Regions from separate parts of the Enterobacter sp. 4974935 genome, predicted to be linked through region 4. Evidence: predicted binding sites of a transcription regulator. Region 4 holds the regulator's gene; each other region holds the start of a gene.
The links. Region 4 encodes CRP, which controls carbon source genes, mostly activating them, when cyclic AMP is high. Its sites were predicted from a motif close to ATGTGANNNNNNTCACAT; they were not measured.
Positions count from the first base shown of each region.

Region 1: a site for CRP is predicted at 2,357-2,374, ahead of AC4OVS_RS07495 (CidA/LrgA family protein). Genes of this name have one in related genera too.
Region 2: a site for CRP is predicted at 3,388-3,405, ahead of msrB (peptide-methionine (R)-S-oxide reductase MsrB). Genes of this name have one in related genera too.
Region 3: a site for CRP is predicted at 4,203-4,220, ahead of AC4OVS_RS22990 (PTS mannitol transporter subunit IICBA). Genes of this name have one in related genera too.

Region 1 is NZ_JBZWGT010000003.1:1,318,067-1,325,489, reverse strand. It holds gene mdtQ (multidrug resistance outer membrane protein MdtQ) at 1-984, opposite strand, end outside; gene yohP (small membrane protein YohP) at 1,190-1,273, shown strand; gene dusC (tRNA dihydrouridine(16) synthase DusC) at 1,319-2,254, opposite strand; gene AC4OVS_RS07495 (CidA/LrgA family protein) at 2,423-2,818, shown strand; gene AC4OVS_RS07490 (CidB/LrgB family autolysis modulator) at 2,815-3,510, shown strand; gene cdd (cytidine deaminase) at 3,639-4,523, shown strand; gene sanA (outer membrane permeability protein SanA) at 4,651-5,361, shown strand; gene mglC (galactose/methyl galactoside ABC transporter permease MglC) at 5,489-6,499, opposite strand; gene mglA (galactose/methyl galactoside ABC transporter ATP-binding protein MglA) at 6,515-7,423, opposite strand, start outside.
Region 2 is NZ_JBZWGT010000003.1:2,524,153-2,531,575, forward strand. It holds gene ansA (asparaginase) at 1-362, shown strand, start outside; gene pncA (bifunctional nicotinamidase/pyrazinamidase) at 372-1,013, shown strand; gene chiD (chitinase ChiD) at 1,238-2,491, shown strand; gene AC4OVS_RS13315 (YeaC family protein) at 2,543-2,815, opposite strand; gene msrB (peptide-methionine (R)-S-oxide reductase MsrB) at 2,857-3,270, opposite strand; gene gapA (glyceraldehyde-3-phosphate dehydrogenase) at 3,612-4,607, shown strand; gene AC4OVS_RS13330 (D-hexose-6-phosphate mutarotase) at 4,682-5,566, shown strand; gene AC4OVS_RS13335 (MipA/OmpV family protein) at 5,633-6,379, opposite strand; gene yeaG (protein kinase YeaG) at 6,812-7,423, shown strand, end outside.
Region 3 is NZ_JBZWGT010000003.1:4,551,873-4,559,295, reverse strand. It holds gene selB (selenocysteine-specific translation elongation factor) at 1-1,831, opposite strand, end outside; gene selA (L-seryl-tRNA(Sec) selenium transferase) at 1,828-3,213, opposite strand; gene AC4OVS_RS22995 (glutathione S-transferase) at 3,317-3,925, opposite strand; gene AC4OVS_RS22990 (PTS mannitol transporter subunit IICBA) at 4,362-6,269, shown strand; gene mtlD (mannitol-1-phosphate 5-dehydrogenase) at 6,372-7,423, shown strand, end outside.
Region 4 is NZ_JBZWGT010000003.1:173,936-181,358, forward strand. It holds gene ppiA (peptidylprolyl isomerase A) at 1-516, shown strand, start outside; gene AC4OVS_RS01900 (putative adenosine monophosphate-protein transferase Fic) at 622-1,206, shown strand; gene pabA (aminodeoxychorismate synthase component 2) at 1,237-1,800, shown strand; gene argD (bifunctional acetylornithine/succinyldiaminopimelate transaminase) at 1,888-3,108, shown strand; gene AC4OVS_RS01915 (YccS/YhfK family putative transporter) at 3,105-5,192, opposite strand; gene crp (cAMP-activated global transcriptional regulator CRP) at 5,250-5,882, opposite strand; gene AC4OVS_RS01925 (OsmC family protein) at 6,193-6,597, shown strand; gene AC4OVS_RS01930 (phosphoribulokinase) at 6,683-7,423, opposite strand, start outside.

The DNA.
Region 1 (7,423 bases), 1.1 Mb from region 4:
ATCCTGCTGCAAGAACGCCATCAAATTGATGTCAGGGTAGAACGCGGCTCTGGCGGCATCCACTTCGCTCATGGACGCTTCGATATACCAGTGCGCCTCCTGCAAATCCGGGCGGCGAGCCAGCAGCTCATAACCGAGCGTTGACGGCAGCGACGCCTCTGCGTCAGGTAAGGCATGCCGGGCGAGCGTGACTGAAGGGGTATTGGTCAATGCATTCAGACGCGCCTCAATGGCCTTCATTTTGCCGTGCACGTCAGCGAGCTGTTCATCGGTTTTGCTGGCATTGATATCTGTTTCAACGCCTTCCACCGAGGAGGTAATGCCGTGCTGATAAAGCTCACGATCGGCACCGATGATATTTTCCTGCTCCCGTTTGATCTGCGCGAGCACGTCACCCACCGCGGCCTCGGTCTGCCAGTCCCAGTACAGCCGCGCGACGCTGCTGGCGAGCAGCTGGCGGGTCTGCTCCAGCTCCGCTTTTTGCGCATTCACCTTACCGATGCGGGCCTCAATTTGGGCGCGGTTTTTACCCCATAAATCCAGATCCCATCCGGCCGTCAGACCAAAGGTGCCGTTGGTGTACCAGGGTCCGGTTGTCCCCGCCGCCGGGTCAGTCAGGGCGAATGGCCCCATCAGCCCCTCTGCCGACATCTTTTGCCGTTCCACATCTGCGGAAAAATCCATGTGTGGACCATCAGCAGCGACAGCGGCTTTCGCCTGTGCTTCTGCCAGGGTGATGCGCTGCCGGGCAATTTGCATATCCGGTGCATCCGCCAGCGCTTTAGCAATCAGCGCGTTAAGCTGAGGGTCATTAAAATCTTTCCACCATTCGTTTTTTGGCCAGTCGGCATGACTTAGTTGGGTATTTACAGCAGCGGCGGCGGCTTGCGTTTTCACTGGAGACACCGTGGCATGTTCCGGCGCGCAGGCGGACAGCATAAAAATAAGGGGAGCACTCAGAGATAAAGTAAGAGAACGTTTCATTACGCCATAAACTCAAAAAAAATAAAGGCGCAACTTACGCTTACTGACGTTCCGTTTTTTAGTAACGCGTGGCAATCCGCATATTGTTATACATTTTCATATCCGGAAATTTATTCCCCAAGCGAATGATTTAATTTCACCTATTCATACCAATTATGAATTGACTGCTACACTTACTGACGACAGACATACGCAGGAGAGGCGAATGAAAATATTATTGTGGGCTATTTTGATTATATTTCTGATAGGGCTGCTGGTGGTAACCGGCGTATTCAAAATGATTTTCTGATACGTTTGCCCGGCTCCGCGCCGGGCAAACGTATTCACACTTCGCTCAGTGCTTCGACTGGATCACACGGGCAATATCCGCCGACGTCTGTAGCGTACGGATCTCCTGAAATAATCCCAGCGCGTCGTCGTACTCTTTCCGTAAATAACTCAGCCACTGCTTAATGCGCGCGACGTGATACAACCCGGTATCGCCCTGCTTTTCCAGCCGCGTGTATTTTTGCAGGAGTTTCACCACGTCCGCCCACGGCATCCGCGGCTCATTGTATTTCACCACCCGGCTGAGGTTCGGCACGTTCAGCGCACCGCGGCCAATCATCACGGCATTACAGCCGGTCTCTTTGAGGCAGGCCTGCGCGCTCTCATAATCCCAGATTTCGCCGTTAGCAATCACCGGAATAGTAAGCCGTTTGCGGATCTCGCCAATCGCCTGCCAGTTAATGCGCTCGGCTTTATAACCATCCTCTTTGGTTCGCCCGTGCACCACCAGCTCGGTGGCGCCCGCCTGCTGCACCGCGTCGGCAATTTCAAACTGCTTGTCGCCGCTGTCCCATCCCAGACGCACTTTGACCGTCACCGGCAGATGCGATGGCACCGCCTCACGCATGGCCTTTGCGCCGCGATAAATCAATTCCGGATCTTTGAGTAACGTCGCCCCGCCGCCGCTGCCGTTGACCAGCTTTGACGGACAGCCGCAGTTAAGATCGACACCGTACGAGCCAAGCGCTACCGCGCGGGCGGCGTTTTCCGCCAGCCACTCAGGATACTGGCCGAGCAGCTGGACGCGCACCAGCGTACCGGAGGGGGTGCGGCTCTGACGATGCAGTTCCGGACAGAGACGATAAAATGATTTTTCTGGCAGCAACATATCGACCACGCGCAAAAACTCCGTCACGCAGAGATCGTAATCGTTCACCTCGGTAAGCAGCTCGCGCACGAGAGAGTCGAGCACGCCTTCCATCGGGGCCAGTAAAACACGCATTCTGAGTACCTGTGAAAAAAGACGCGCTATAGTAGCTGCTCTCTATGTATGTTGAAAGCCCGGCGTTCCATTCTGGAATGTCTGGTATGCCCAAAATTCATGATGTGATCCGTGGCACATTTTCAGGTTTAATTGTATGATGAATACGTCTCAGCAAGGACTTTCACCATGAGCAAATCACTGAATACTATCTGGCAATACCTTCGCGCCTTCGTCCTGATTTATGCCTGCCTGTACGCCGGCATTTTTATCGCGTCGCTGCTGCCTATTACCATCCCCGGCAGCATTATCGGCATGTTGATCCTGTTTGTGCTGCTGGCATTACAGGTGCTGCCCGCGAAATGGGTCAACCCGGGGTGCTTCGTTCTCATTCGCTATATGGCCCTGCTTTTTGTGCCTATCGGCGTTGGGGTTATGCAGTATTACGATGTGCTTAAGGCGCAGTTCGGCCCGATAGTGGTCTCCTGCGCCATCAGTACGCTGGTGGTTTTCCTGGTCGTCAGCTGGAGCTCACACATTGTGCATGGCGAACGTAAGGTCATCGGGGAGAAAACAAAAAAATGATGGCGAATATCTGGTGGTCCCTGCCGTTAACCCTGGTGGTGTTCTTTGCTGCGCGTAAGCTTGCGGTTCGTTTCAAAATGCCGTTGCTCAACCCGCTGCTGGTCGCCATGGTGGTGATTATTCCTTTTCTGCTGCTCACCGGCATTTCTTATGAACGTTACTTCGCCGGGAGCAAGATCCTCAACGATTTGTTGCAGCCTGCCGTGGTGGCGCTGGCGTTTCCTTTATATGAGCAACTGCATCAGATCCGCGCGCGCTGGAAATCCATCATAACCATCTGCTTTGTGGGTAGCCTTGTTGCGATGATCACCGGTACCTCGGTGGCCTTATTGATGGGCGCATCGCCGCAGATCGCCGCCTCTATCCTGCCTAAATCCGTTACTACGCCGATTGCCATGGCCGTGGGCGGCAGTATCGGCGGCATTCCGGCCATCAGCGCCGTGTGCGTGATTTTCGTCGGTATCCTGGGCGCGGTGTTTGGTCATACGCTGCTGAATATCATGAAAATTCGGACCAAAGCGGCGCGCGGTCTGGCGATGGGTACCGCCTCGCACGCGCTGGGCACCGCACGCTGCGCGGAGCTGGATTATCAGGAAGGGGCATTCAGCTCGCTGGCACTGGTGATCTGCGGGATTATAACCTCCCTGCTCGCGCCGTTTATCTTCCCGATTATTCTGGCAGTAATGGGCTAAAATTTGCGATGCGTCGCGCAAATTTCATTTTCATTTCATAAGTTGCATACATAATGAGATTTGGATCACATATAAAGGCCGTACGGCTCCGTACACTACCGATCCATTAACCTTGATGAGGCAACGTCATGCATCCACGTTTTCAAGCTGCTTTCTCTCAGCTTGCAGAGAATTTGCAATCAGCCCTGGCTCCGGTTCTGGCGGATGCGCATTTCCCCGCCCTGCTGACGGCAGATCAGGTCACGACGCTTAAACAGGCAACGGGGCTGGACGAAGACGCGCTGGCTTTCGCCCTGCTACCGCTGGCGGCTGCTTGCGCCCGCGCTGACCTTTCCCATTTTAACGTAGGCGCAATTGCGCGCGGCGTGAGCGGGACCTGGTACTTCGGCGGGAACATGGAGTTTCTCGGTGCGACCATGCAGCAAACCGTTCATGCGGAGCAGAGTGCCATCAGTCACGCCTGGCTGCGCGGCGAAAAGGCCCTGCGCGCCATCACCGTCAACTATACCCCTTGCGGCCACTGCCGTCAGTTTATGAATGAGTTGAACAGCGGTCTTGAACTGCGTATCAACCTGCCGGGACGCGCGCCGCATACGCTGGGTGATTACCTGCCGGATGCTTTTGGCCCTAAAGATCTTGAGATCAAAACCCTGCTGATGGACGAGCAGGACCACGGTTACGCGCTCTCAGGGGATGCGCTCAGCGAAGCGGCCATTGCCGCCGCCAATAAAAGCCACACGCCATACAGCAAATCACCAAGCGGCGTCGCCCTTCAGTGCCGCGACGGCCGCATCTTCACCGGCAGCTATGCAGAGAACGCCGCGTTTAACCCGACGCTGCCTCCGCTCCAGGGCGCCCTGAACCTGCTCAGCCTGAACGGGTATGACTACCCGGATATTCAGCGCACGATCCTCGCTGAAAAGGCCGATGCACCGCTGATCCAGTGGGACGCGACCGCAGCCACGCTGAAAGCGCTGGGCTGTTCAACCATCGACCGCGTGCTGCTGGCATAATCTGTTCGGCGGGCAAATTTGCCCGCCAGTCTGACGAAAAACCCCTCAGTTGAATCGCTGTTTCTTGCGCTAACCAGGCGGGTACAGTAGCCTGAGGGAAATTTCATCATCGGTACGAGCCATCTGCATGTTAAAGCGCGTGTTTTACAGCCTGTCTGTCCTGGTCGGCATACTGCTGTTGATCGTGCTGGGTCTCGACCGCTGGATGAGCTGGAAAACAGCTCCCTACATTTTTGATGACCTACAGGACCTCCCCTACCGCCAGGTTGGCGTGGTGCTTGGCACCGCCAAGTATTACCGCACCGGCGTCATCAATCAGTATTACCGGTATCGTATTCAGGGCGCGCTGAACGCCTATAACAGCGGCAAGGTGAACTATCTGCTGCTGAGCGGCGATAACGCGCTGCAAAGCTATAACGAGCCGGTGACGATGCGCAAAGACCTGATTGCCGCAGGCGTCGACCCGGCCGATATCGTGCTCGACTACGCCGGATTCCGCACGCTTGATTCCATCGTGCGTACCCGCAAGGTGTTCGACACCAACGATTTCATCATCATCACCCAGCGTTTCCACTGCGAGCGGGCGCTGTTTATCGCCCTGCATATGGGGATCCAGGCCCAGTGCTACGCCGTGCCGTCGCCAAAAGATATGCTGAGCGTACGCGTACGTGAGTTTGGCGCCCGTTTTGGCGCGCTGGCTGACCTGTACCTGTTCAAGCGTGAACCGCGCTTTTTAGGCCCGCTGGTGCCGATCCCAACGATGCACGAAGTGCCTGAAAATGCGCAAGGTTATCCGGCGGTGACGCCGGAGCAGCTGCTGGAAATGCAGAAGAAGTAATAACTGATGTCGGGTGGCGGCTTCGCCTTACCCGACCTACGATCGCGATTTTGTAGGCCCGGTAAGCGTCGCGCCACCGGGCAAAAAAAGGCCCGCTACGTGAGCGGGCCTTTCCATTCTGAAGAACTTATTTCTTACGCGCGTACTTCAGTGAATCCAGGGCAACCGCGAAGATAATGATCGCGCCCTTGATGATGTACTGCCAGTACGGGTTCACGCCGATGTAGGTCAGGCCGTAGTTGATCACGGTGAAGATGATCACACCGGTCACCACGCCCAGCACGGTACCCACGCCGCCGCTGAAGGAGACGCCGCCGACCACGCAGGCCGCAATCGCATCCAGCTCGTACATAAAACCGAGGTTGTTGGTGGCAGAGCCGATACGGCCTGCTTCCAGCATCCCGCCGAAGGCGTAGAACACACCGGACAGGGCATAAATCATCAGCAGGTTCAGAGCCACGTTGACGCCGGAGACTTTCGCCGCTTCCGGGTTGCCGCCGATAGCAAAGATGTTTTTACCGAAGCGGGTTTTGTTCCACAGGATCCAGACGAACGCCACCGCAATCAGCGCATAGAAGGTGATATAGGAGAGACGGAAGCTGCCCAGCGCAACAAACCCCTGCGTGAAGGTCGAGAAGCCGCTTTCGAAGCCAGAGATTGGAGACGCGCCGACGAAATCGTAGTACAGGGAGTTGATACCATAAACGATGATCATCGTGCCAAGCGTGGTGATGAATGGCGTCACGTTCAGGTAAGCAATGATGATGCCGTTAATCAGGCCAATTACCGCGCCGATGGCGCATACGATCAGGATCACCACGAAAATCGGCATGGTCGCCATCTCCGGGAACACCTTGTTGGCGTTTTCCATCGACTGCAACAGGGTTGCCGCAATAACCGCCGCCAGACCCACCTGGCGCCCTGCCGAAAGGTCTGTCCCCTGGGTAACGATGAGCCCTGCCACGCCCAACGCGATGATAATACGTACGGAAGACTGGGTCAGAATATTACTTAAGTTCAGCAGACTTAAGAACGTTGGGTCCTGGAAAATAATTATCGCCAGCAAGACTAAAAGAACAACGTAAATACCGCCTTCTTTCAGATAAGTGAGAAAACTTTTTTTATTTAACGCACTCATGAGGAGCCCCTGATCTTAAAGGTGCAAAGACGCAAGACGCAAAATTTCGTTTTGCGTTGTCGTTTTGGTTTCAACAATACCGGCAACGAGACCATTGCTCATAACCAGAATACGGTCTGTGATCCCTAACAATTCCGGCATTTCGGAAGAAATAATAATGATCCCTTTATCTTTTTTCGCCAGCTCTGCGATCAGCTGGTAAATCTCGAATTTTGCACCCACGTCGATACCGCGCGTAGGTTCATCCAGCATCAGTATTTCAGGCTGGGTTAATAGCCAGCGACCAATAATGACTTTCTGCTGGTTCCCTCCCGAGAGTGAGCCAATTTGCGTGCGGTGGCCCGGCGTTTTCACGCGCATGGAGTCAATCACCCATTGGGTATCGCTCTTCATGCGGGAATTATCCAGCAACCCGACCTTGTTTTTGTAATTGCGAATATTAGAAATTAACGAGTTAAAGTTAATATCAAGATAAGCGTAAATACCGGTGGAACGCCGCTCTTCCGTCACCAGCGCGAAGCCATTATTAATGGCTTCGTTGGCATTATGGTTGTTGATTTTCTTACCGTGCAGGGTAATGGTGCCTTCGGCTTTCTCACGGATACCAAACAGGGTTTCCACGATATCGGTGCGCTTAGCGCCCACCAGCCCTGCGATACCAAGGATCTCGCCCTTGTGCAAATCGAAAGAGACATCGCGGATGGACGGCTGACGCAGTGAGGTCAGGTTACGCACCTCCAGAATCACTTCGCCCGGCTTGTTTTCTTTATCCGGGAAGCGCTGGTTCAATGAACGGCCAACCATCATGGCGATGATCTTGTCCATGTCCAGCCCTTCCAGCGGCTGGGTGGCAATCCACTGGCCATCGCGCAGGATGGTAATTTCATCGCACAGCTGGAAGATCTCTTCCATTTTATGTGAGAT
Region 2 (7,423 bases), 2.4 Mb from region 4:
CGGGTATTTCCGCCGACGTGGTGCGCAACTTCCTGCGCCAACCGGTGAAGGCGCTGATCCTGCGCTCCTATGGCGTGGGTAACGCCCCGCAGAACGGTGAGTTCCTGAAAGAGCTTCAGGAGGCGAGCGATCGCGGGATTGTGGTGGTGAACCTCACCCAGTGTATGTCCGGTAAGGTCAATATGGGCGGCTACGCCACCGGCAACGCCCTGGCGCACGCTGGCGTGATCAGTGGTTTCGATATGACCGTTGAGGCAACGCTGACTAAACTTCACTATTTACTGAGTCAGGATCTGGATATTGATTCCATTCGCCGCGCCATGATGCAAAACCTGCGCGGTGAACTGACGCCGGACGAATAAGGAGTTCCCATGAAGCAACGCGCCCTGTTACTGGTCGATTTGCAAAATGATTTCTGTGCGGGTGGTGCGCTGGCCGTCGCGGAAGGCGACAGCACCGTAGACGTCGCGAATTCGCTGATTGAGTGGTGTAAGGCTCGTGGTGAAGCGGTGGTGGCGAGTCAGGACTGGCATCCGGCAAACCACGGCAGCTTTGCCAGCCAGCACAACGTTGAGCCTTACAGCCAGGGCGAACTGGACGGACTGGCGCAAACCTTCTGGCCCGATCACTGCGTGCAGCAGACGGAAGGCGCTGAGCTGCATCCGCTGCTGAACCAGAAAGCCATCGACGCGGTGTTCCACAAAGGTGAAAACCCAACCATCGACAGCTACAGCGCATTCTTCGATAACGGTCACCGCCAGAAGACGGCGCTGGACGCATGGTTACGCCATCATGAGATCACCGAGCTGATTGTGCTGGGCCTGGCGACGGATTACTGCGTGAAGTTCACCGTGCTGGATGCGCTCCAGCTGGGCTATACCGTGAATGTCATTACCGACGGCTGTCGCGGGGTGAATATTCAGCCGCATGACAGCGCCCAGGCGTTTATGGATATGGCCGCAGAAGGCGCAACGCTGTATACGCTGGCTGACTGGATGGAGACGCAGGCGTAAGCTTTTTTAGCCGGGAGGCGGCTTCGCCTTACCCGGCCTACTTTCTCTGGTTTTGTAGGCCGGGTAAGCATCAGCGCCACCCGGCAAAACCCCCTCCCCGATCTCCCATAAAGTGAACTCCCTCGCATCACAAGCGAGGCGGCGATGGTATTCTCTTCAGGCTGTTTTTTCGCCACGCCTTTTCTGTGGCGTGGTTATTTTTATTCAGTCAAAGAGGAACTTATATGAAACGTTTGCCCTTGCTGGCAGCATTACCCTTGCTTTGCGCGTCACTGGCTTCCGCCGCGCCCCTGATGTCCGTGGGCTACTTCAATGGCGGTGGCGATGTTACCGCCGGACCGGGTGGCGATATCAATAAACTCGATGTCCGCCAGATCACACACCTCAACTACTCGTTTGGTCTGGTCTATAACAACGAGAAAGACGAAACCAACCCTGCACTGAAAGATCCGGCAAAACTGCATCAAATCTGGTTATCACCCAAGGTGGCATCCGACCTGGCGTTACTTCCTCAGCTTCGTAAACAAAACCCGAATTTAAAAGTGCTGCTTTCCGTTGGCGGCTGGGGCGCACGTGGTTTTTCTGGCGCAGCGGCTACCAAAGAGAGCCGCGCGGTGTTTATTCGCTCCGCGCAGCAGATCGTCAGTCAATACGGCCTGGACGGGATCGATCTCGACTGGGAGTTCCCGGTCAACGGCGCGTGGGGACTGGTCGAGAGCACCCCTGCCGACCGGGATAATTTCACCGCGCTGTTAAAAGAGATGCGTGACGCGTTTGGTAAGAAAAAACTGGTCACGATTGCGGTGGGCGCAAATGCAGAAAGTCCGAAAAGCTGGGTGGATGTGAAGGCTATTGCCCCCCTGCTCGATTACATCAACCTGATGACCTACGACATGGCGTACGGGACGCAGTATTTTAACGCGAATCTGTATGACTCCAGCGCCTGGCCAACGGTGGCTGCCGCAGACAAATACAGCGTTGATTTTGTGGTGAATAACTATCTGGCCGCCGGCCTTAAGCCGCAGCAAATGAACCTCGGAATCGGTTTTTACGGTCGTGTACCGAAGCGCGCCGTTGAACCGGGTATCGACTGGAGTAAACCGGACGCGCAAAACAATCCGGTCACCCAGCCCTACTTCGGGCCGCAGGAACTGGGCCTGTTCAAATCGCTTGGCTATGACCTGACCAAAGATACCTACGTGAAATACAACGATATCGTCCGCAAACTGCTAAACGATCCGCAGAAACGCTTTACCGAGCACTGGGACGAACAGGCGAAGGTGCCGTGGCTGTCGGTAAAATCCGCCGACGGGAAGGCGCTGTTTGCGATCTCCTATGAGAACCCGCGTTCCGTGGCGATTAAAGCCGATTATATCAAGGAGAAAGGTCTCGCCGGGGCGATGTTCTGGGAGTATGGCGCGGATGACAACAACCAGTTAGCGAAGCAGCTGGCGGAGTCGCTTGGGATCCCGCACTAAGGTGTAGTGTGCCGGGTGGCGGCTTCGCCTTACCCGGCCTACATGGGAGATTTATTTGAAGGTTGCAATCGGCTTCGGCGTGATGCCGAAGTCTTCTTTCAGTTCGCGCTTACTTTTCATCACCATCTGACCGTTAGTGTCGATGGTCATGTGCTGGGCGTTGGTATTGTGACGCGCCTGCCACAGCATCACCAGCTGCAAGCTGTTCTCTTTTTGCTCAGGTGTGAGCGCCACACCGTCCGGCCATTTTCCCAGCTCAACGGCCGTCACCAGGCGCTGATAAACCTCCGGGGTCATGCCTGCAATCATGTCATCAATATTCACGATCTCTCCCTTTCAAAGGAATAATTTGCTGAATCGTTTTTTCAACCCTTGGTCTGGTCGCCGTTTTCGTCATCGGTAAAGCTCATCGAAGCCGAATTTACGCAGAAACGCTCCCCCGTCGGCTGCGGGCCATCCGGGAAGACATGCCCGAGATGGGCGTCGCAGTTCCCACAACGAATTTCGGTGCGCACCATGCCGTGCGAGGAGTCCGTCAGATAGCGGATCGCATCATCGCTGACAGGCTCGTAAAAGCTTGGCCAGCCGCAGCCAGAATCGTACTTAGTCTGGGAGTTAAACAGCGGTGCATCACACACCAGGCAATGGTAGACGCCTTCCCGTTTATTGTGCAGCAAACGCCCGGTAAACGGCGGTTCCGTGCCGTGATTTTGCGTTACGTAAAACTGCATCTCTGTAAGGTTTTTTTTCAAATCGTCGGGGTTATGTTGGTTCGACATATGCTTACATCTCGCTGTTGTAACAGACATCTTTTAACCCAGATTCTAACAAAACATTAACACCCGCGCGTGCACTTTTGATCTAAACTTATGTGTCGCGAAAAGGCGGTCAGGCAATTGTGATCAATTTCACATTTTAATCCTGCAAGGCCTTTAAAATTCCGGGCGCAGCCCCCATGTGGTTGCTAGCTCAAAGGGAAAGTGAGGCGAGTCAGTCGCACAAACGTTAGTCACAGGATTGATTTGTCGCAATGATTGACACGATTCCGCTTGACGCTGCGTAAGGTTTTTGTAATTTTACAGGCAACCTTTTATTCACTAACAAATAGCTGGTGGAATATATGACTATCAAAGTAGGTATCAACGGTTTTGGCCGTATCGGCCGTATTGTTTTCCGTGCTGCTCAGAAACGTTCTGACATCGAAATCGTTGGTATCAACGATCTCCTGGACGCTGAATACATGGCGTACATGCTGAAGTACGACTCAACTCACGGTCGTTTCGACGGCACCGTTGAAGTGAAAGACGGCCACCTGGTTGTTAACGGCAAAACCATCCGCGTTACTGCTGAGAAAGACCCAGCTAACCTGAAATGGAACGAAATCGGTGTTGACGTTGTAGCTGAAGCTACCGGTATCTTCCTGACCGACGAAACTGCACGTAAACACATCACTGCGGGTGCGAAGAAAGTTGTTCTGACTGGTCCTTCCAAAGACAACACCCCAATGTTCGTTCGCGGTGCAAACTTCGAAACTTACGCTGGCCAGGACATCGTTTCCAACGCATCCTGCACCACCAACTGCCTGGCACCGCTGGCTAAAGTTATCAACGACAACTTCGGCATCATCGAAGGTCTGATGACTACCGTTCACGCTACCACCGCTACTCAGAAAACCGTTGATGGCCCGTCTCACAAAGACTGGCGCGGCGGCCGTGGCGCGGCTCAGAACATCATCCCATCTTCTACCGGTGCTGCTAAAGCAGTAGGTAAAGTACTGCCAGAACTGAATGGCAAACTGACTGGTATGGCGTTCCGCGTTCCAACTCCTAACGTATCCGTTGTTGACCTGACCGTTCGTCTGGAAAAAGCTGCTTCTTACGAAGAAATTAAGAAAGCAATCAAAGCTGCTTCCGAAGGCCCAATGAAAGGCGTTCTGGGTTACACCGAAGACGACGTTGTATCTACCGATTTCAACGGCGAAGTGTGCACTTCCGTGTTCGATGCTAAAGCAGGTATCGCACTGAACGACAACTTCGTGAAACTGGTTTCCTGGTACGACAACGAAACTGGCTACTCTAACAAAGTACTGGACCTGATCGCTCACATCTCCAAATAAGTTGAGATGAGTGCTTGATCCTAAAAGGCGACTTCGGTCGCCTTTTTTATTGTTTTTAGACAGAGGATTGCTTAATGATTAATAAAATTTTTGCACTTCCGGTAGTCGAACAACTTACCCCTGTGCTCTCCCGCCGTCAGATTGACGGCGCCGATATCATCGTCGTCGATCATCCGCGCGTTAAAGCCTCCGTAGCGCTCAATGGCGCCCACCTGCTCTCCTGGAAACCAGAAGGCGAAGAAGAAGGCCTGTGGCTGAGCGAGGCCACCTCGTTCAAAAAAGGGGCGGCGATCCGTGGCGGCGTACCGATCTGCTGGCCATGGTTTGGTCCGTCAGCGCAGCAGGGATTGCCGTCTCACGGTTTCGCCCGTAACCAGCAGTGGACGCTGAAAGCCCACAACGAAGATGATAACGGCGCGGTGTTGACCTTTGAACTTCAGGCAAATGATGAAACGCGCGCCCTGTGGCCACATGAATTCACCCTCTATGCCCGCTTCAAGCTGGGTAAAACCTGCGAGATTGAACTGGAAGCGCACGGCGAATTCGAAACAACGTCCGCCCTGCACACCTATTTCAACGTAGGCGACATTCAGGCCGTTAAGGTGAGCGGACTTGGCGATACCTTTATCGACAAAGTGGACAACGCGAAAGAAGGCAGGCTGGACGACGGCGTTCAGAGCTTCCCGGACCGTACCGACCGCGTGTATCTGCACCCGGAAGCCTGTAGCGTCATCCACGACAGCGCGTTGAACCGCGGCATTGACGTGGTTCACCACCACCATAGCAACGTGGTGGGCTGGAACCCGGGCCCTGCCCTTTCCGTCAGCATGGCAGATATCCCGGATGACGGTTACAAGACCTTCGTGTGTGTGGAAACCGCGTGCGTGACCGCCCCGCAGAAAACCAGCGAAGAAAAACCGTCCCGCTTAGGCCAGACGATCAAGATTGTGAAGCGCTAATATTTATCAGGCACCATAAAAAACAAACGGGGCGCAAGCGCCCCGTTTTAATACATCACGTTCTGGTCAGAACTTGTAGGTCACACCCACGGAGAAGATGCCGGACCAGGACTTGTCGACCATCGGGCTGTCCTTCACTTCGTCGCTCAGACGGGTATAACGGCCAGTACCGTACACGTTCCAGTCGCCGAGGAAGTTATACGAGGCGGTGAGTTCCAGGTACGGATCCCAGCCATCATCAGCGCTGTAGCTCTTCAGACCACTGCGGCGAGACTCAGCCTTAGACACGCCATAGTAGTAGTCATTGTAATTCTCGCTGCTGTACTGCACACCGATACCCGGCGTCAGGGTCACCGCGCCATTGGTATAGCGATAAAGCCACGCCAGATCCCAGATAAAGCCATTGCTGTTGTCCAGGGTATCGCCCGCCAGCGCCGTGCGCAGGAAGCCATACTCGGTATTATGGACGTAAGAAAGCCCGGCCATCAGTGAGCTTCTGCGCTTGTCCAGCTGACGAAGCGCATTGCTGTCGCTGTCGCCTGGTTTAAAGTACGTTGGGTCGTAATAGGCCATGATGGAGAGCTTATCGGCCGTATCGTTCCACAGATAGTAGCCGCCGCCCAATCCACGGAACCAGAAGTTATCGCCTTCATAGGTGACAACGGGGACAGGATAAACGTCGCGGTCATACTGCTTGTACGGGCTGTTGATCACGCCAGCACCCGCGCCAACAGTCCACTGGCTCTCAGCCTGTACGGTGCTCGCTGCGGTAGCGGCAAGGATGCCCAATGCCAGAAGTTTGAGTTTGGTCACAATCCATTCTTTCCTGTAGTCAAATAATCAGCGGGTGAAGTGTAACCGCCATTCCCGTACATCCCAAAATTTTTTGCGCGCGAATCCATTTGATTAACCCGTTATTTTTCATTTTTCAGATGACATCCCGCTTTCATTTATGTGACCGATAAATGAAAAACCCCCTTTTCGCTTATAACCGCAGTGGAAATTTTTGGATGAGTTATTGATATGTCATTGAAAGTAGATTTTATCCGTATGCAAGTTTTGCAATTGCCATCTACGCTTTAATTTAAGAAGAGGTTTTGCTGAACACCCTGCGGTTCATAGCCTTCGACCTGGCACACAGGTTGCTGCTCTGGCAGTGAGGTGCGAAAGATTCTCTTCCGGGAGCCTCCACTACTCATACGAACGGCTCTTATCCTGTGCTAAAAAACGAAAGGACGGCATGCCATGAATATATTCGATCACTATCGCCAGCGCTACGAAGCTGCCAAGGACGAAGAGTTCACACTGCAGGAGTTTCTTACCATTTGTCGGCAAGATCGCAGTGCCTATGCCAATGCGGCAGAACGGCTATTGATGGCTATCGGTGAGCCAAACATGGTTGATACTGCCCTGGAGCCACGGCTTTCCCGTCTTTTTTCGAATCGGGTAGTCGCCCGATACCCGGCGTTTGAAGAGTTCTATGGTATGGAAGATGCCATTGAGCAGATTGTCTCCTACCTGAAGCATGCCGCTCAGGGGCTGGAAGAGAAGAAACAGATCCTTTACCTGCTGGGTCCCGTCGGCGGGGGTAAATCCTCCCTGGCTGAACGGCTGAAAGCGCTGATGCAGCGCGTGCCGATCTACGTGCTGAGCGCCAACGGCGAGCGCAGCCCGGTCAATGACCATCCGCTGTGCCTGTTTAATCCGCAAGAGGATGCGCAAATTCTGGAAAAAGAGTTTGGCATTCCGCATCGCTATCTCGGTACGATCATGTCGCCGTGGGCGGCAAAACGCCTGCACGAGTTTGGTGGGGACATCACCAAATTCCGCGTCGTGAAAGTGTGGCCGTCTATCCTC
Region 3 (7,423 bases), 4.4 Mb from region 4:
ATAACTGCGCGTCGCGTAGCACATGGTCATTGCCACGACGACGCGTAAACCCGATGCGGTTGAAATACTCCAGGATCTGAATCGCCAGTTTGCGTCCAACGTTCAGCCGATCGCGGAAGTCTGCGGCGCAGGTTGATCCGCGCGCCTGATCCAGCTCCCGGATCAGGTTCGCAAACGCCACGATCCGATCGTTGCGGTAATAACGATCTTTCACGATCGCCACAATCATGCCCTGCTGCGCCGCATGCCGCAGTACCTGACGCATCAGCTGCTCATCGGTATTGGTTTCACGCGCCAGATCGCGCACCCACCAGGGTTCATCGCCAAACAGCGCCGCCACTTTTTGCCAGACCGCGTCCTGCTCAGCGGTAAAACCGGCCTTATGTTCCGGCAGGTGTAGCCAGCCGTGATGACTTGCAATCACGCCGCTTTCACGCATGTTTTCAATCAGCAACAGCACCAGCGCGTCGTCTTCCATGGGCAACGCCATACGCCGCAGACGTTCACGGCCCGGACCGGGCTCATCCTGATGCTGTTCATGGTAGGTCGCCAGCGTGCTCAACACTTTACGCTGCCAGCGCGCCGCCACCGGCGCGTTCAGCAGGCTGTTGCCAGCCTGAATAAAACCCGGCTCCTGCGTCAGAAGACGCAATCCTTCACCGCTGAGCTGGCGCGCCCAGGCGAACGCAGCCAGATCCACCGCACCACGCTCAAGGTGGATATCTAACGCAGACTTGTCGTCACGAGCCTGGGCCAGCGAGGCCAGCCACGCTAAATACTCGGGCTTACGCTTGCCGCGACGGGGCGGATTCAGCATCACCACGCGGGCGCCCGCCAGGGTTTCGCGCGCGGAGATGTCGCGCAGAACCAGGCGGTCGTTATCCGCCAGCCAGAGCGGGGAGTCGAACACCAGTTCGGCGAGATCGTTTTCCAGCAGCGACACGCGTCCGGTGATGTGGCTGGCCGCGTGATGGATATGCAGCGGCTGCCACTGGGTCAGCGGCGTGTGGGTCTGTAGAGAAACGATAATCCGTTCAGAAGGCTCCGGCGGCGCGTCGGCCAGCAGCCAGTCGCCGCGGTTAAGCTGGTCTTTTTCGGCATCACCAGCAATATTCAGCGCGATACGCTGCCCGGCATGGGCCTGTTCCACCGGCTGGTTTTGCGCGTGAAGCCCGCGCACGCGCATCGGTTTGTTCACGCCCGTCAGCCACAGGGTATCGCCCACGTTAACTTCGCCACTCAGCGCGGTACCGGTCACCACCAGCCCAGCCCCTTTCACGGTAAACGCCCTGTCGATCGCCAGACGGAAGCGGTGATGGCTGGCATGCTCACGAGACGGGATCTGCTGCAAATGGTCGCGAAGAGCGTCGACACCGCGGCCTTCTGTCGCCACGGTGACAAACAGAGCGGCATCCTTAAAACCATATTCACTCAGCGCCGCCAGTACCTCTTCACGCACCTCGTTGATACGCGCCTCATCCACACGGTCCGCTTTGGTAAGGGCGACGGTCAACCGCGGGTTTCCCGTCAGTTGCAGGATCGCCAGATGCTCGCGCGTTTGCGCCATCACCCCGTCATCGCACGCGACAACCAGCAGAGCGTGATCGATCCCGCCCACGCCCGCGAGCATATTGGAAAGAAACTTCTCGTGGCCGGGCACATCGATAAAGCCCAGCACGCGACCGTCGGGCTGTGGCCAGTAGGCGTAACCCAGGTCAATGGTCATGCCGCGCTTTTTCTCTTCCGGCAGGCGATCGGCATTCACGCCCGTAATGGCCTGCAATAACGTGGTTTTGCCGTGGTCAACGTGACCGGCGGTGGCAATAATCATTTCAACATCATCTCCAGAAACCGCCCTTCATCTTCCAGGCAGCGTAAATCCAGCCACATACGACCATCACCGATCCGGCCAATCACTGGCGTCGGTAATGCACGCCAGCGCGCCGACAGCGCCTCAAGCTGGCTTCCGCGTCCGTCGCGCGGGGTGAACGTCAGCGCTTCGCTCGGTAACCTGTCCACGGGCAGCGAGCCGCTGCCAATTTGCGACAGGCAAGGCTCGATACGAACTTCAAACTCAGGGTAATGAGGAGCAACCTGCGGCAGTAGCGCTTCCGCCCGCGCGCGAACAGAGGCTTCATCACGGCTCAGCAAACGCAACGTGGGCAGGCGGTCAGCCAGTTTCTCCGGGTGGAGATAGAGCCGCAGCGTGGCTTCCAGCGCGGCCAGCGTCATTTTATCGGCACGCAGGGCACGCTTCAGTGGGTGCTGCTGTAGCTGCGCAATCAGCTCGCGCTTGCCGACGATAATCCCCGCCTGCGGCCCGCCCAGCAGTTTATCGCCGGAGAAACTGACCAGGCTTACGCCCGCAGCAACTATTTCCTGCACCATTGGCTCTTTCGGCAGACCGTACTGGCGCATATCCACCAGCGACCCGCTGCCGAGATCGGCAATCACCGGCACGTTTAGCTCGCGCCCGATGGCGGCCAGTTCGGCCTCTTCCACCGTTTTGGTGAACCCCTCAATGTGGTAATTGCTGGTATGCACTTTCATCAGCAGGGCGGTGTTTTCATTCACCGCCGCGCGATAATCTTTTGCATGGGTACGGTTGGTTGTGCCCACTTCATGCAGCGTGCAGCCCGCCTGGCGCATGACATCCGGAATACGAAACGCCCCGCCGATCTCCACCAGCTCGCCGCGAGAGACGACAACCTCTTTTCCGCTCGCGGTGGCCGCCAGCATTAACAGCACCGCCGCCGCGTTGTTATTCACAATGCAGGCATCTTCCGCGCCGGTGATCTGGCAGAGAAGATCCGCCAGTGCGCGATCGCGATGCCCGCGCCCGGCGCCGTCCAGATCGTACTCCAGCGTCACCGGCGAGCGCATGGCCCGGGTGACGGCCTCTATTGCTTCTTCTGCCTGCTGTGCCCGGCCCAGATTGGTGTGCAGAACCGTGCCCGTCAGGTTAATAACCGGGCGCAACGCGCTTTGCGCGTGCTTGCTCAGCCTCCATTCAACTTCCTGCGCCCATGCCTCGCACCAGCCGGGTAGCGCGTTTTCAGCCTGAATATGGCGACGCGCATCGTCCTGAAGCTGGCGTAGCATGTCGACCGTTGCAGTATGGCCAAACTGCTCCAGCACCGCAGTGATGCGCGGATCACGAAGCAGACGATCGGTAGCGGGGATCTGGCTGTAGAGGGAATGATGAGTAGTCATGAATGCGCCTGGCGAGTAAATATCTTCCCCCCTCCCGACGGGAGAGGGAGTTAACATGTGGGGGGATTGTACCGCCTCCCGCCAGGAAGTGTTATAACCCGCATCAAGCCTTTGGTGGTTCAGTCCGGGCGAAACTTTCGCGCTGGAAGAGCGTCTCCGCCAGTTTGACCAGCAGCGGACGATCCACGCACCAGCCCGGCGAGACGCGGCGGAAATTAAGGTAGCCAATGGCGCAGGCGATGGCGATCGTCGCCAGATTCAGGCTATCGCTCTGAATTTTCCCCTCGCGGATCAGCTGTTCGCACATATCCAGGCTGCGGCTGATTTTTTCGCGCTGGCGCAGCAGCTCATTTTCTGACTGCTGGGCGGCGGGCCTTGCCTGCTCGCGTACGGACGTTAATGCCGCATCCATAATGCCATCCGCCAGGGCTTCAATTTGCTTCATCGCCAGCGCTGCTTTTGGATCCGCCGGCAGCATGGCTGGCGCAACGCCAAGCAGCTCGATGTACTCCGCAATGATCGGGGAATCAAACCAGTAGTCGCCCTCGTCCGTTACCAGCGCCGGGACTTTCCCCAGCGGGTTGTACTGCGCAACGCCGTTCTCTGCGTGGTACGGTTGTTCATTTACGAATTCAAATTCAATCCCTTTCTCCAGCAGGAGAATCGAAATCTTACGCACGAAAGGACTGGTATAACTGCCGATGAGTTTCATTGCTTATCCTTAATGCCCATAAAGAGGTCAGTATGGATCAAGCCGTGAAAAAAGGCAGGTGTACGTATCGCATTCCTGCCGTGAGGGGATACGGGAGAAATCTGCATAAAAATATTTTGTGAATCAAATCACAATCTGGAAACAAACAGCCAACTTAACATTGTGATATTAATCACAAAATAGCCCTCATTTTGGCGTAATTCTGAGCAATGTATTTTTTTTACACACCCATTATGTGATCGCGATCACTTCATTAATATCCTCACCCCCTACATTCATGTGATTCAGATCACACAAAATTCCGCTGTCTGGACAGTTGAACGATTCAGTGCCAGATTTCACAGCATCAGAACAGGGCCCGGCTACCTCTGCCGCCGCACATTAACGATAAACCTCGGGCCACAAGCCTAAGCGTAAACATAAGAAGGGGTGTTTTATGTCATCCGATTTCAAGATCAAAGTGCAAAGCTTTGGTCGTTTCCTCAGCAACATGGTGATGCCAAATATCGGCGCGTTTATCGCGTGGGGTATTATCACCGCATTATTTATTCCGACAGGGTGGTTGCCTAACGAAACGCTGGCGAAACTTGTTGGCCCAATGATTACGTACCTGCTGCCGCTGCTCATCGGTTATACCGGTGGTCGTCTGGTGGGCGGTGACCGTGGTGGTGTCGTGGGTGCCATCACAACCATGGGGGTGATTGTCGGTGCGGATATGCCGATGTTCCTCGGTGCGATGATTGCCGGTCCTCTGGGCGGCTGGGCGATCAAGAAATTTGACGTCTGGGTTGATGGCAAGATCAAATCCGGCTTCGAAATGCTGGTGAACAACTTCTCCGCGGGCATCATCGGGATGATCCTCGCGATTCTGGCGTTCCTCGGCATTGGCCCTGCGGTTGAAGTGCTCTCCAAGCTGCTGGCGGCGGGCGTTAACTTCATGGTGGCGCACGACATGCTGCCGCTGGCGTCTATCTTCGTTGAACCGGCGAAAATCCTGTTCCTGAACAACGCCATCAACCACGGTATCTTCTCACCGCTGGGTATCCAGCAGTCACACGATCTCGGCAAGTCCATCTTCTTCCTGATTGAAGCGAACCCGGGTCCGGGTATGGGCGTTCTGCTGGCGTACATGTTCTTTGGTCGCGGCAGCGCGAAACAGTCTGCTGGCGGCGCGGCGATCATTCACTTCCTGGGCGGTATTCACGAAATTTACTTCCCGTATGTGCTGATGAACCCACGTCTGATCCTGGCCGTTATCCTTGGCGGTATGACCGGCGTGTTCACCCTGAGCGTACTGGGCGGTGGTCTGGTGTCTCCTGCTTCTCCAGGCTCCATTCTGGCGGTGCTGGCGATGACCCCGAAAGGCGCCTACTTCGCGAACATCGCGGCGATCTGTGCGGCCATGGCCGTCTCCTTCGTGGTCTCCGCTATCCTGCTGAAAACCAGCAAGGTGAAAGAAGACGACGATATCGAAGCGGCAACCCGTCGTATGCATGACATGAAAGCCGAATCCAAAGGCGCAACGCCGCTGGCGGCGGGTGATGTCTCTAACGACCTGAGCCACGTGCGTAAAATTATCGTGGCCTGTGATGCCGGTATGGGTTCCAGCGCAATGGGTGCGGGCGTGCTGCGTAAGAAAGTGCAGGATGCGGGTCTGACCAACATCTCCGTGACCAACAGCGCGATTAACAACCTGCCGCCGGACGTTGACCTGGTGATCACGCACCGCGATCTGACCGAGCGCGCCATGCGTCAGGTGCCGCAGGCGCAGCACATTTCCCTGACCAACTTCCTCGACAGCGGCCTGTACACCAGCCTGACTGAACGTCTGGTTGCGGCCCAGCGCCATGAAGATAACGAAGTGAAGGTGCGCACCAGCCTGCAAGACAGCTTCGACGAGAGCAACGCGCATCTGTTCAAACTGGGCGCAGAAAACATCTTCCTTGGCCGCACGGCGACCAATAAAGAAGAGGCCATTCGCTTCGCCGGTGAGCAGCTGGTGAAAGGCGGCTACGTTCAGCCGGAATACGTTGAGGCGATGCTGGAGCGTGAAAAGCTGACCCCAACCTACCTGGGTGAATCCATCGCGGTTCCGCACGGTACGGTTGAAGCCAAAGACCGCGTGCTGAAAACCGGCGTGGTGTTCTGTCAGTATCCTGACGGCGTGCGCTTCGGTGAAGAAGAGGACGACATCGCCCGTCTGGTGATTGGTATCGCCGCTCGCAATAACGAGCATATCCAGGTGATTACCAGCCTGACCAACGCGCTGGATGACGAAACGGTTATTGAGCGTCTGGCCAATACCACCAGCGTTGAAGAAGTTCTGGCTCTGCTTAACAAGTAACAGCGCCTCTTCCCTCTCCCCCCCGGGGAGAGGGCTAGGGTGAGGGGAAAACGTTCCTCACCCCAGCCCTCTCGGGTAAAAACATTGATGAAGGTTAACACTATGAAAGCATTACATTTTGGCGCAGGTAATATCGGTCGTGGCTTTATCGGTAAACTGCTGGCAGACGCGAGCATTACCCTGACATTCGCCGATGTGAATCAGGTGGTTCTGGATGCCCTGAATGCCCGTCATAGCTATCAGGTTCACGTGGTGGGTGAAAACGAACAGGTTGAAACGGTCTCTGGCGTCAACGCGGTAAGCAGCATTGGCGACGACGTGATTGACCTCATCGCGAGCGTTGATCTGGTCACCACAGCCGTGGGTCCGGTGGTGCTTGAGCGTATCGCCCCGGCGGTCGCGAAAGGCCTGGCGAAGCGTAAAGCACAAGGCGTTGAAACGCCGCTGAACATCATCGCCTGTGAAAACATGGTGCGCGGCACCACGCAGCTGAAAGGCCACGTTCTGGCCGCTGTGGCTGAGGAAGATAAAGCCTGGGTTGAAGCGCACGTTGGTTTTGTGGATTCCGCCGTTGACCGCATCGTTCCGCCATCAGAATCCGCCACCAACGACCCGCTGGAAGTGACGGTGGAAACCTTCAGCGAATGGATCGTTGATAAAACTCAGTTTAAAGGCGCGCTGCCGACCATTCCGGGAATGGAATTAACCGATAATCTGATGGCATTTGTCGAACGTAAACTCTTCACGCTGAACACCGGGCATGCTATAACCGCGTACCTCGGGAAATTGGCCGGTCATCAGACGATTCGTGACGCGATCCTCGATGAGAACATCCGTGCGGTGGTCAAAGGGGCAATGGAAGAGAGCGGCGCGGTGCTGATCAAACGCTACGGTTTTGATGCTGATAAACACGCAGCATACATCCAGAAAATCCTCGGTCGTTTTGAAAACCCGTATCTGAAAGATGACGTTGAGCGCGTGGGTCGTCAGCCGCTGCGTAAACTGAGCGCGGGCGACCGCCTGATTAAACCGCTGCTGGGCACGCTGGAATACGGTCTGCCGCACGCTAACCTGGTGAAAGGGATAGCTGCCGCGATGCACTACCGCAGCGAGCAGGACCCGCAGGCGATTGAGCTGGCTCAGCTGATTGATGA
Region 4 (7,423 bases):
CCTGCTGCGCTGGCAGCTAAAGGAGACCCTCACGTCCTGCTGACTACCTCTGCGGGGAATATTGAGCTGGAGCTGGATAGCCAAAAAGCCCCTGTTTCTGTGAAAAACTTCCTCGACTACGTGAACAGTGGTTTTTATAACAACACCACGTTCCACCGCGTGATCCCGGGCTTTATGATTCAGGGCGGCGGTTTCAACGAGCAGATGCAGCAGAAAAAACCTAACCCGCCAATCAAAAATGAAGCGGATAACGGCCTGCTGAACAAGCGCGGCACCATTTCTATGGCGCGTACGGCGGATAAAGACAGCGCCACCAGCCAGTTCTTCCTCAACGTGGCGGATAACGCCTTCCTGGACCACGGCCAGCGCGACTTTGGCTACGCGGTGTTCGGTAAAGTGGTGAAAGGCATGGACGTGGCGGACAAGATCTCTCAGGTTCAGACTCACGATGTCGGTCCATACCAGAATGTGCCGTCTAAGCCAGTGGTGATTCTCTCCGCGAAAGTGCTGCCGTAATCGTTCCCTCACACGGGCACATCCTGCCCGTGTCTTTCCGCCCTCCCTGCGAAAGCGCGTTTTGCTGCTTATACTTGTGGCAAACGGACTATTCAGGGAGGCGTAGTGAAAAAACTCACCGACAAGCAAAAATCCCGACTCTGGGAGCAACAGCGTAGCGTCAATCTTCAGGCCAGTTGCCTCCTTGAAAAAGGCAAGGGTCCCGCTGAACCCGATATCGAGACGCTGGCACTGGGGCCTTCTGCACCGGGTTTACCCCATCTGTGCCTTATTCACCGCCATTTATTCCGCAACGAAATGAAAGGCGCTGGCGAGCTGCGCACCGCCGATATTTCCAAGGGCGACATTCCATTTTGCCATTTCGAGTACATCGAGAAGGTGGGTAATGAGCTGATGGCTTCGCTGGAAATCGATAAATATCTGGTGGGCCTTCAGAAAGAAGAGTTTACAGACAGAATCAGTCATTACTACTGTGAAATCAACATGCTACATCCGTTTATGAGCGGTAATGGCGTGGCTCAGCGGATCTTCTTTGAACAGCTGGCGATCCATGCGGGCTACGTGCTGAACTGGCAGGGGATCGACCCGGACGACTGGGCATCCGCCAACCAGAGCGGGGCGATGGGTGATCTGACCGCCCTGAATGCTATCTTTGCCAAAGTTGTGAGCGAAGCGCGGGGATCTGAGTAAAATAGGGCGGCCATTTTTTCAGGAGCCGCCATGATTCTGCTGATTGATAACTACGATTCCTTTACCTGGAACCTTTACCAGTATTTTTGTGAACTGGGGGCAGAGGTGGTTGTCCGCCGTAACGATGAGATCGCGCTGGCTGACATTGACGCGCTGGCGCCCCAGAAAATCGTGATTTCGCCCGGGCCGTGTACGCCGTCGGAGTCCGGCATCTCGCTGGAGGTAATCCGCCACTATGCGGGCAAGCTGCCGATTCTGGGCGTCTGCCTGGGTCACCAGGCCATTGCGCAGGTCTTTGGCGCCACCATTGTTCGTGCCGCGAAAGTCATGCACGGCAAAACCTCACCGATCACGCACACCGGTACCGGCGTGTTCCTGGGGCTAAACAATCCGTTAACCGTGACGCGCTACCATTCTCTGGTGATTGATCCGCCGACCCTGCCCGCAGACTTTGAAGTGACCGCCTGGAGTGAGACCCGGGAAATCATGGGCATTCGCCACCGCGAGTACGATCTGGAAGGGGTGCAGTTCCACCCGGAAAGCATTCTCAGCGAACAGGGGCACGCACTGCTGGCCAATTTCCTTAATCGCTGAATATCTGTTGCCTTGTTGTGATTTTTTATGCATATTTTGTGATTATATTTTCACAATCACTGTGACATAAAAATGGATGGTCATGACATGGCAACTGAACAACCAGCAATTACCCGCGCGACATTCGATGAAGTGATCCTGCCGATTTATGCACCGGCTGAGTTTATCCCGGTGAAAGGGAGAGGCAGCCGCGTCTGGGATCAGCAGGGCAATGAGTATGTTGATTTCGCAGGCGGTATTGCGGTGACGGCGCTGGGCCATTGCCATCCTGCGCTGGTGGACGCGCTGAAAACGCAGGGCGAAACGCTGTGGCACACCAGCAACGTGTTCACTAACGAACCGGCGCTGCGTCTGGGGCGTAAGATCATCGATGCCACCTTCGCCGAACGCGTGCTGTTTATGAACTCTGGCACCGAAGCCAACGAAACCGCCTTTAAGCTTGCGCGCTACTACGCAACCACGCGTCATAGTCCGTACAAAACCAAAATCATCGCCTTCCATAACGCCTTCCACGGTCGCTCGTTCTTTACCGTTTCCGTTGGCGGCCAGCCGAAGTATTCCGACGGCTTTGGTCCGAAACCTGCGGATATCATCCACGTGCCGTTTAACGATCTGCACGCCGTTAAAGCGGTGATAGACGATCACACCTGTGCCGTGGTGGTCGAACCCATTCAGGGGGAAGGCGGCGTCACGGCGGCCACCCCGGAATTTCTGCAAGGGCTGCGCGAACTGTGCGACGAGCACCAGGCGCTGCTGGTGTTTGATGAAGTGCAGTGTGGGATGGGGCGTACCGGAGACCTGTTCGCTTATATGCACTACGGCGTAACGCCGGATATTCTGACCAGCGCAAAAGCGCTCGGCGGCGGTTTCCCGGTCAGCGCGGTGCTCACCACCCAGGATATCGCTTCCGCATTTCATGTGGGCTCACACGGCTCCACTTACGGCGGTAATCCGCTGGCGTGCGCCGTGGCGGGAGCGGCGTTCGACATCATTAATACGCCGGACGTCCTGAATGGCGTGAATGCGAAACGCGCCCTTTTTGTGAAACATCTTCAGCAGATTGACGAACAGTTTGATGTCTTCAGTGAAATCCGCGGGATGGGGTTACTGATCGGCGCCGAGCTGAAGCCTCAGTACAAAGGCCGCGCGCGCGATTTCCTGCACGCCGCCGCGCACGAAGGCGTCATGGTGCTCAACGCCGGGCCGGACGTGATGCGCTTTGCGCCGTCGCTGGTGGTGGAAGACAAAGACATCGAAGACGGGTTAACCCGTTTTTCCGCGGCGGTGGCGAAGATCGTCAGAGGCTAATACGCGGTTCGTTTTAACCGGCGCGTTAACCAAATCCCGTGATGCGGACGCTGACGCCATGCCACCGACGAAATGGTGTGCATGGTGTTGAGATGCCCGAGAACGCGCTGTAAATGCTGCTCAAGGGTGCTCATCGGCCCGTGGGTCAGCGTCTCCGGCGCTTCCAGAATGTTCGAATCCCCTGACTCCCCCGGCGCGTCGTACTCCAGACGCTGCTGACAGCGCTGGAGGGCAATTTCACACGACTGCAAATAGCGCTGCGCCAGATCCGGCGTCAGCATGGTGTGCTCGCGCGCCAGCGTGGTCATGGCATTGATGTGTTCGACGATAAACTGGCTGTGCGTGACCCACAGCTTCATGTCTGCCAGATAGTGCGAGTTGAAGCCCGGCTCCTGCATGGCCTGGTTAAGGGAGTTGAACAGGGCATTATGCGCCTGGTTGACCTTCATGCGCTCGTAGGCCAGTGGAGACGGCTGCGGGTCGTCGCTCAGGATCAGGCGAATGGCCTGCTGATCCGCCTCCAGCGCGTCGTGGGCGTTTTGCCTCAGTAATCCACTTTGCCACTGCGGCCACAGCCAGACCATGCCGCCAAAGGCGATCAGGCAGCCAATCAGGGTATCGACCAGGCGGGCAATAATTAACTGATCGGCGTTGAGCGTAAGCAACTGCAGGGTGTACACCGCCGTTACCGTAAAGCCCACCGTCGCCCAGCCGTAGTTTTTACGGATGATCAGATAACTCACCATCGTAATCGCCAGCATGCCGACCAGCGTATACCCTTCCGGCACGTGGAAGTGCAACGTTACGCCCGCGATAATCAGCCCCGCCATCGTGCCGCCCGCCCGATGCAGAATGCGCACCCGCGTGGCACCATAGCCGTTCTGGGTGACAAACAGCACGGTCATTAAGATCCAGTAGGGTTTCGGCAGGTGCAGGGCCATTCCCATCAGGCTGGCGATGCTGAGCATGACGCTAATTCTTGCGGCGTTGCGCAGGGCGGAAGACTTCAGCGACAGGTAGCTTTTGAGCGCAGGCAGCAACGGCAGTCGTTTTTGCTTATCGGCCATCAGGTCCCGGGCATAAAGCGGGCGCTGGGTGCGCAACACCCGGGCGATGCGGCTGAAATGCCAGGCGGCAAACTGCCCGACCGGGTTATCCGCGTGCTGACGCGCAATCTTTTCCAGCGCGCCGAGCTGTTTGTCCATGTTAAAGCGCGTCGGATAGCGGTGATAGAGGATATCCTCAGCCAGCACCCGCAGGCGCGCCGCGACGGTCTGCGCGTTCCAGCGGATCACCGCTTCCGCATGGCTGCGCTCCACCAGCTTTTGCACCTCTTCCGGATTATGAAGGCTGACGGAAATATGCTCCTGCAAATCCAGCCCGACCTGGAAGGTACGCAGCAGCCGCTTATATTCATGATTTTTGTTGGCGGCAAGCATGTGCAACTGCTGATAGCACTGGCTGATCAGATCCACCACTTTTTGCTGGCGTGCCAGCAGCGGCGGCAGGGATTTTTCCGGGTCGGTATGTTGCGTGAGCAGGGTGTATTTTGCTTCGCAGTATTCAGCAAGCTGCACGTAGAGCAGGCTCAGGGATTCGCGAAGCGGCTGTTCCCGCCACAACCAGAACCAGAACCAGTTAAACAGCCCGTACCACAGCGTGCCGAGGGCGTAGATCAGCAATGGCTCCCACACCGGCATATTGCCCGCAAGGCTTAAGGTGAAGATGGCGGCAATCAGCGACGCGGGAAGCAGGCGGGCGTGCAGCGAGCTGATTTCAGCGGTTACGCCAAGCGTCATCGCCAGCACGGTCAGGATCAGCGGCAGAGGAATGTCGCGGGCCAGTAAGAGTTGCACGGCAAGGCTACAGCCGGCAAACAGGCAGCCGCCAATAATCAGGCGTTTGAAAAAGCGTTTATGCGGGGTGTCCAGACCGGCAATGTTGCAGCAGGCGGGCACGAGGGAAAACAGCAGGCCTTGCTGAAGATGTCCGAGGATCAGGCCCACGGCCACGGGAAGACACAACACCAGCGTTTGTCGCAGTGCGTAGTTAACTTCCGGGTGATAGATCAGCCTGCGCCACATAAGGAGTAGAGACAAAAACGGCGTGCCACCCTGCGGCGGCACGCCGTCTGACCGGAATTAACGGGTCCCGTAAACCACGATGGTTTTACCGTGGGCGGAGATCAGGTTTTGATCTTCCAACATCTTCAGGATACGGCCCACTGTTTCACGGGAGCAGCCGACGATCTGACCGATTTCCTGGCGGGTAATTTTAATTTGCATACCGTCAGGGTGGGTCATGGCGTCTGGCTGTTTCGCCAGGTTCAACAGCGTCTGCGCGATACGACCGGTCACGTCCAGGAAGGCGAGGTTACCCACCTTCTCAGAGGTCACTTGCAGACGGCGTGCCATCTGGGAAGAAAGACGCATCAGGATGTCAGGGTTGACCTGAATCAGCTGACGGAATTTCTTGTAAGAAATTTCAGCCACTTCACATGCTGTTTTTGCACGAACCCAGGCGCTACGTTCCTGGCCTTCTTCAAACAGGCCCAGTTCACCGATAAAATCGCCCTGGTTCAGATAAGAAAGGATCATCTCTTTCCCTTCTTCATCTTTGATCAGCACGGCCACCGAGCCTTTAACGATGTAATACAACGTTTCCGCTTTTTCACCCTGGTGAATCAGCGTGCTCTTTGATGGGTACTTATGAATGTGGCAATGAGACAAGAACCATTCGAGAGTCGGGTCTGTTTGCGGTTTGCCAAGCACCATGCGCTGTTATCCTCTGTTATAAGCTGTCACCAGAGTCATAAGATGCATCCGGACTCTGGGGTTGCAATCGAATTCTTACCCATACCTGGGAAGTCGGCTGTCGTAACGTTTCGCAGCCAGTAAAGTTTGATGTCCTCTGCATACATGTGTAACGTCAATGTATTACTGTAGCATCCAGAGTGTTTTAGCATAGCTTTCGCCGCGTGTCTCCTGGTGTCTCGCTTCAGCATGACGCAGGTCGCCTTCCGTTGCGAGAAATGTAACGTACACGTAATCTGTCATAAAAAATGCAACGTTGGAGTGAGTGAATATGCAAGCGCGTGTGAAATGGGTTGAAGGGTTAACGTTCCTGGGCGAGTCTGCTTCCGGGCACCAGGTTTTGATGGATGGCAACTCCGGCGATAAAGCTCCCAGCCCGATGGAAATGGTGCTGATGGCGGCTGGTGGATGCAGCGCGATCGACGTAGTGTCGATCCTGCAAAAAGGCCGTCATGACGTGACCGATTGTGAAGTGAAGCTGACGTCAGAACGTCGCGAAGAGGCGCCACGTCTGTTCACGCATATTAATCTGCACTTTATCGTCACCGGCAAAGAACTGAAGGATGCGGCGGTCTCGCGTGCGGTTGACCTGTCTGCGGAGAAATATTGCTCTGTGGCATTAATGCTGGAGAAAGCGGTAAACATCACCCATTCGTATGAAGTGATCGAGGCTTAATTTTTGGCGGGTGGCGCTTCGCTTACCCGCCCTACAAAAGCACGCCCGTAGGCCCGGTAAGCGCAGCGCCACCGGGCAAAACAACTCACGCGATTTGCTTTCCTTCCATCAGCCGCTGCACCAGCGGCGTCATGATCAGCTCCATCGCCAGCCCCATTTTTCCGCCCGGTACCACTAACGTATTCATGTGCGAAATAAACGAACCTTGTAGCATCGCCAGCAGCCAGGGGTAATCAATGCCTTCCAGGTTGCGGAAGTGGATCACCACAAAGCTCTCGTCCAGGGAAGGGATGCTTTTTGCGGCGAACGGGTTGGAGGTGTCCACGGTGGGGACGCGCTGGAAGTTAATGTGGGTTCGGGAGAACTGCGGCGTCAGGAAGTTGATGTAATCTTCCATGGAGCGCACCACCGAATCCATTACCGCCTCTCGCGAATGGCCGCGCTCGCTCATGTCACGCGTCAGCTTCTGGATCCACTCAAGGTTAACAATCGGCACCACCCCCACCAGCAAATCCACATGGCGCGCCACGTCGTGCTGAGGCGTCACCACGCCGCCGTGCAATCCTTCGTAAAACAGCACGTCAGTCGGTTCCGGCAGCGGCTGCCAGGGCGTGAACGTGCCGGGGACCTGGTTCCAGGGCACGGCTTCATCGTAGGTGTGGAGATACTTGCGGGACTGCCCGGTGCCGCTCTGCCCGTATTCACGGAAGGTTTGCTCCAGCAGGCCGAAGTCATTGGCCTCCGGGCCAAAATAGCTGATGTGTTTACCCAGATCGCGCGCCTTGCGGATGGCCATATCCATCTCCGGGCGCGTGTAGCGGTGAAA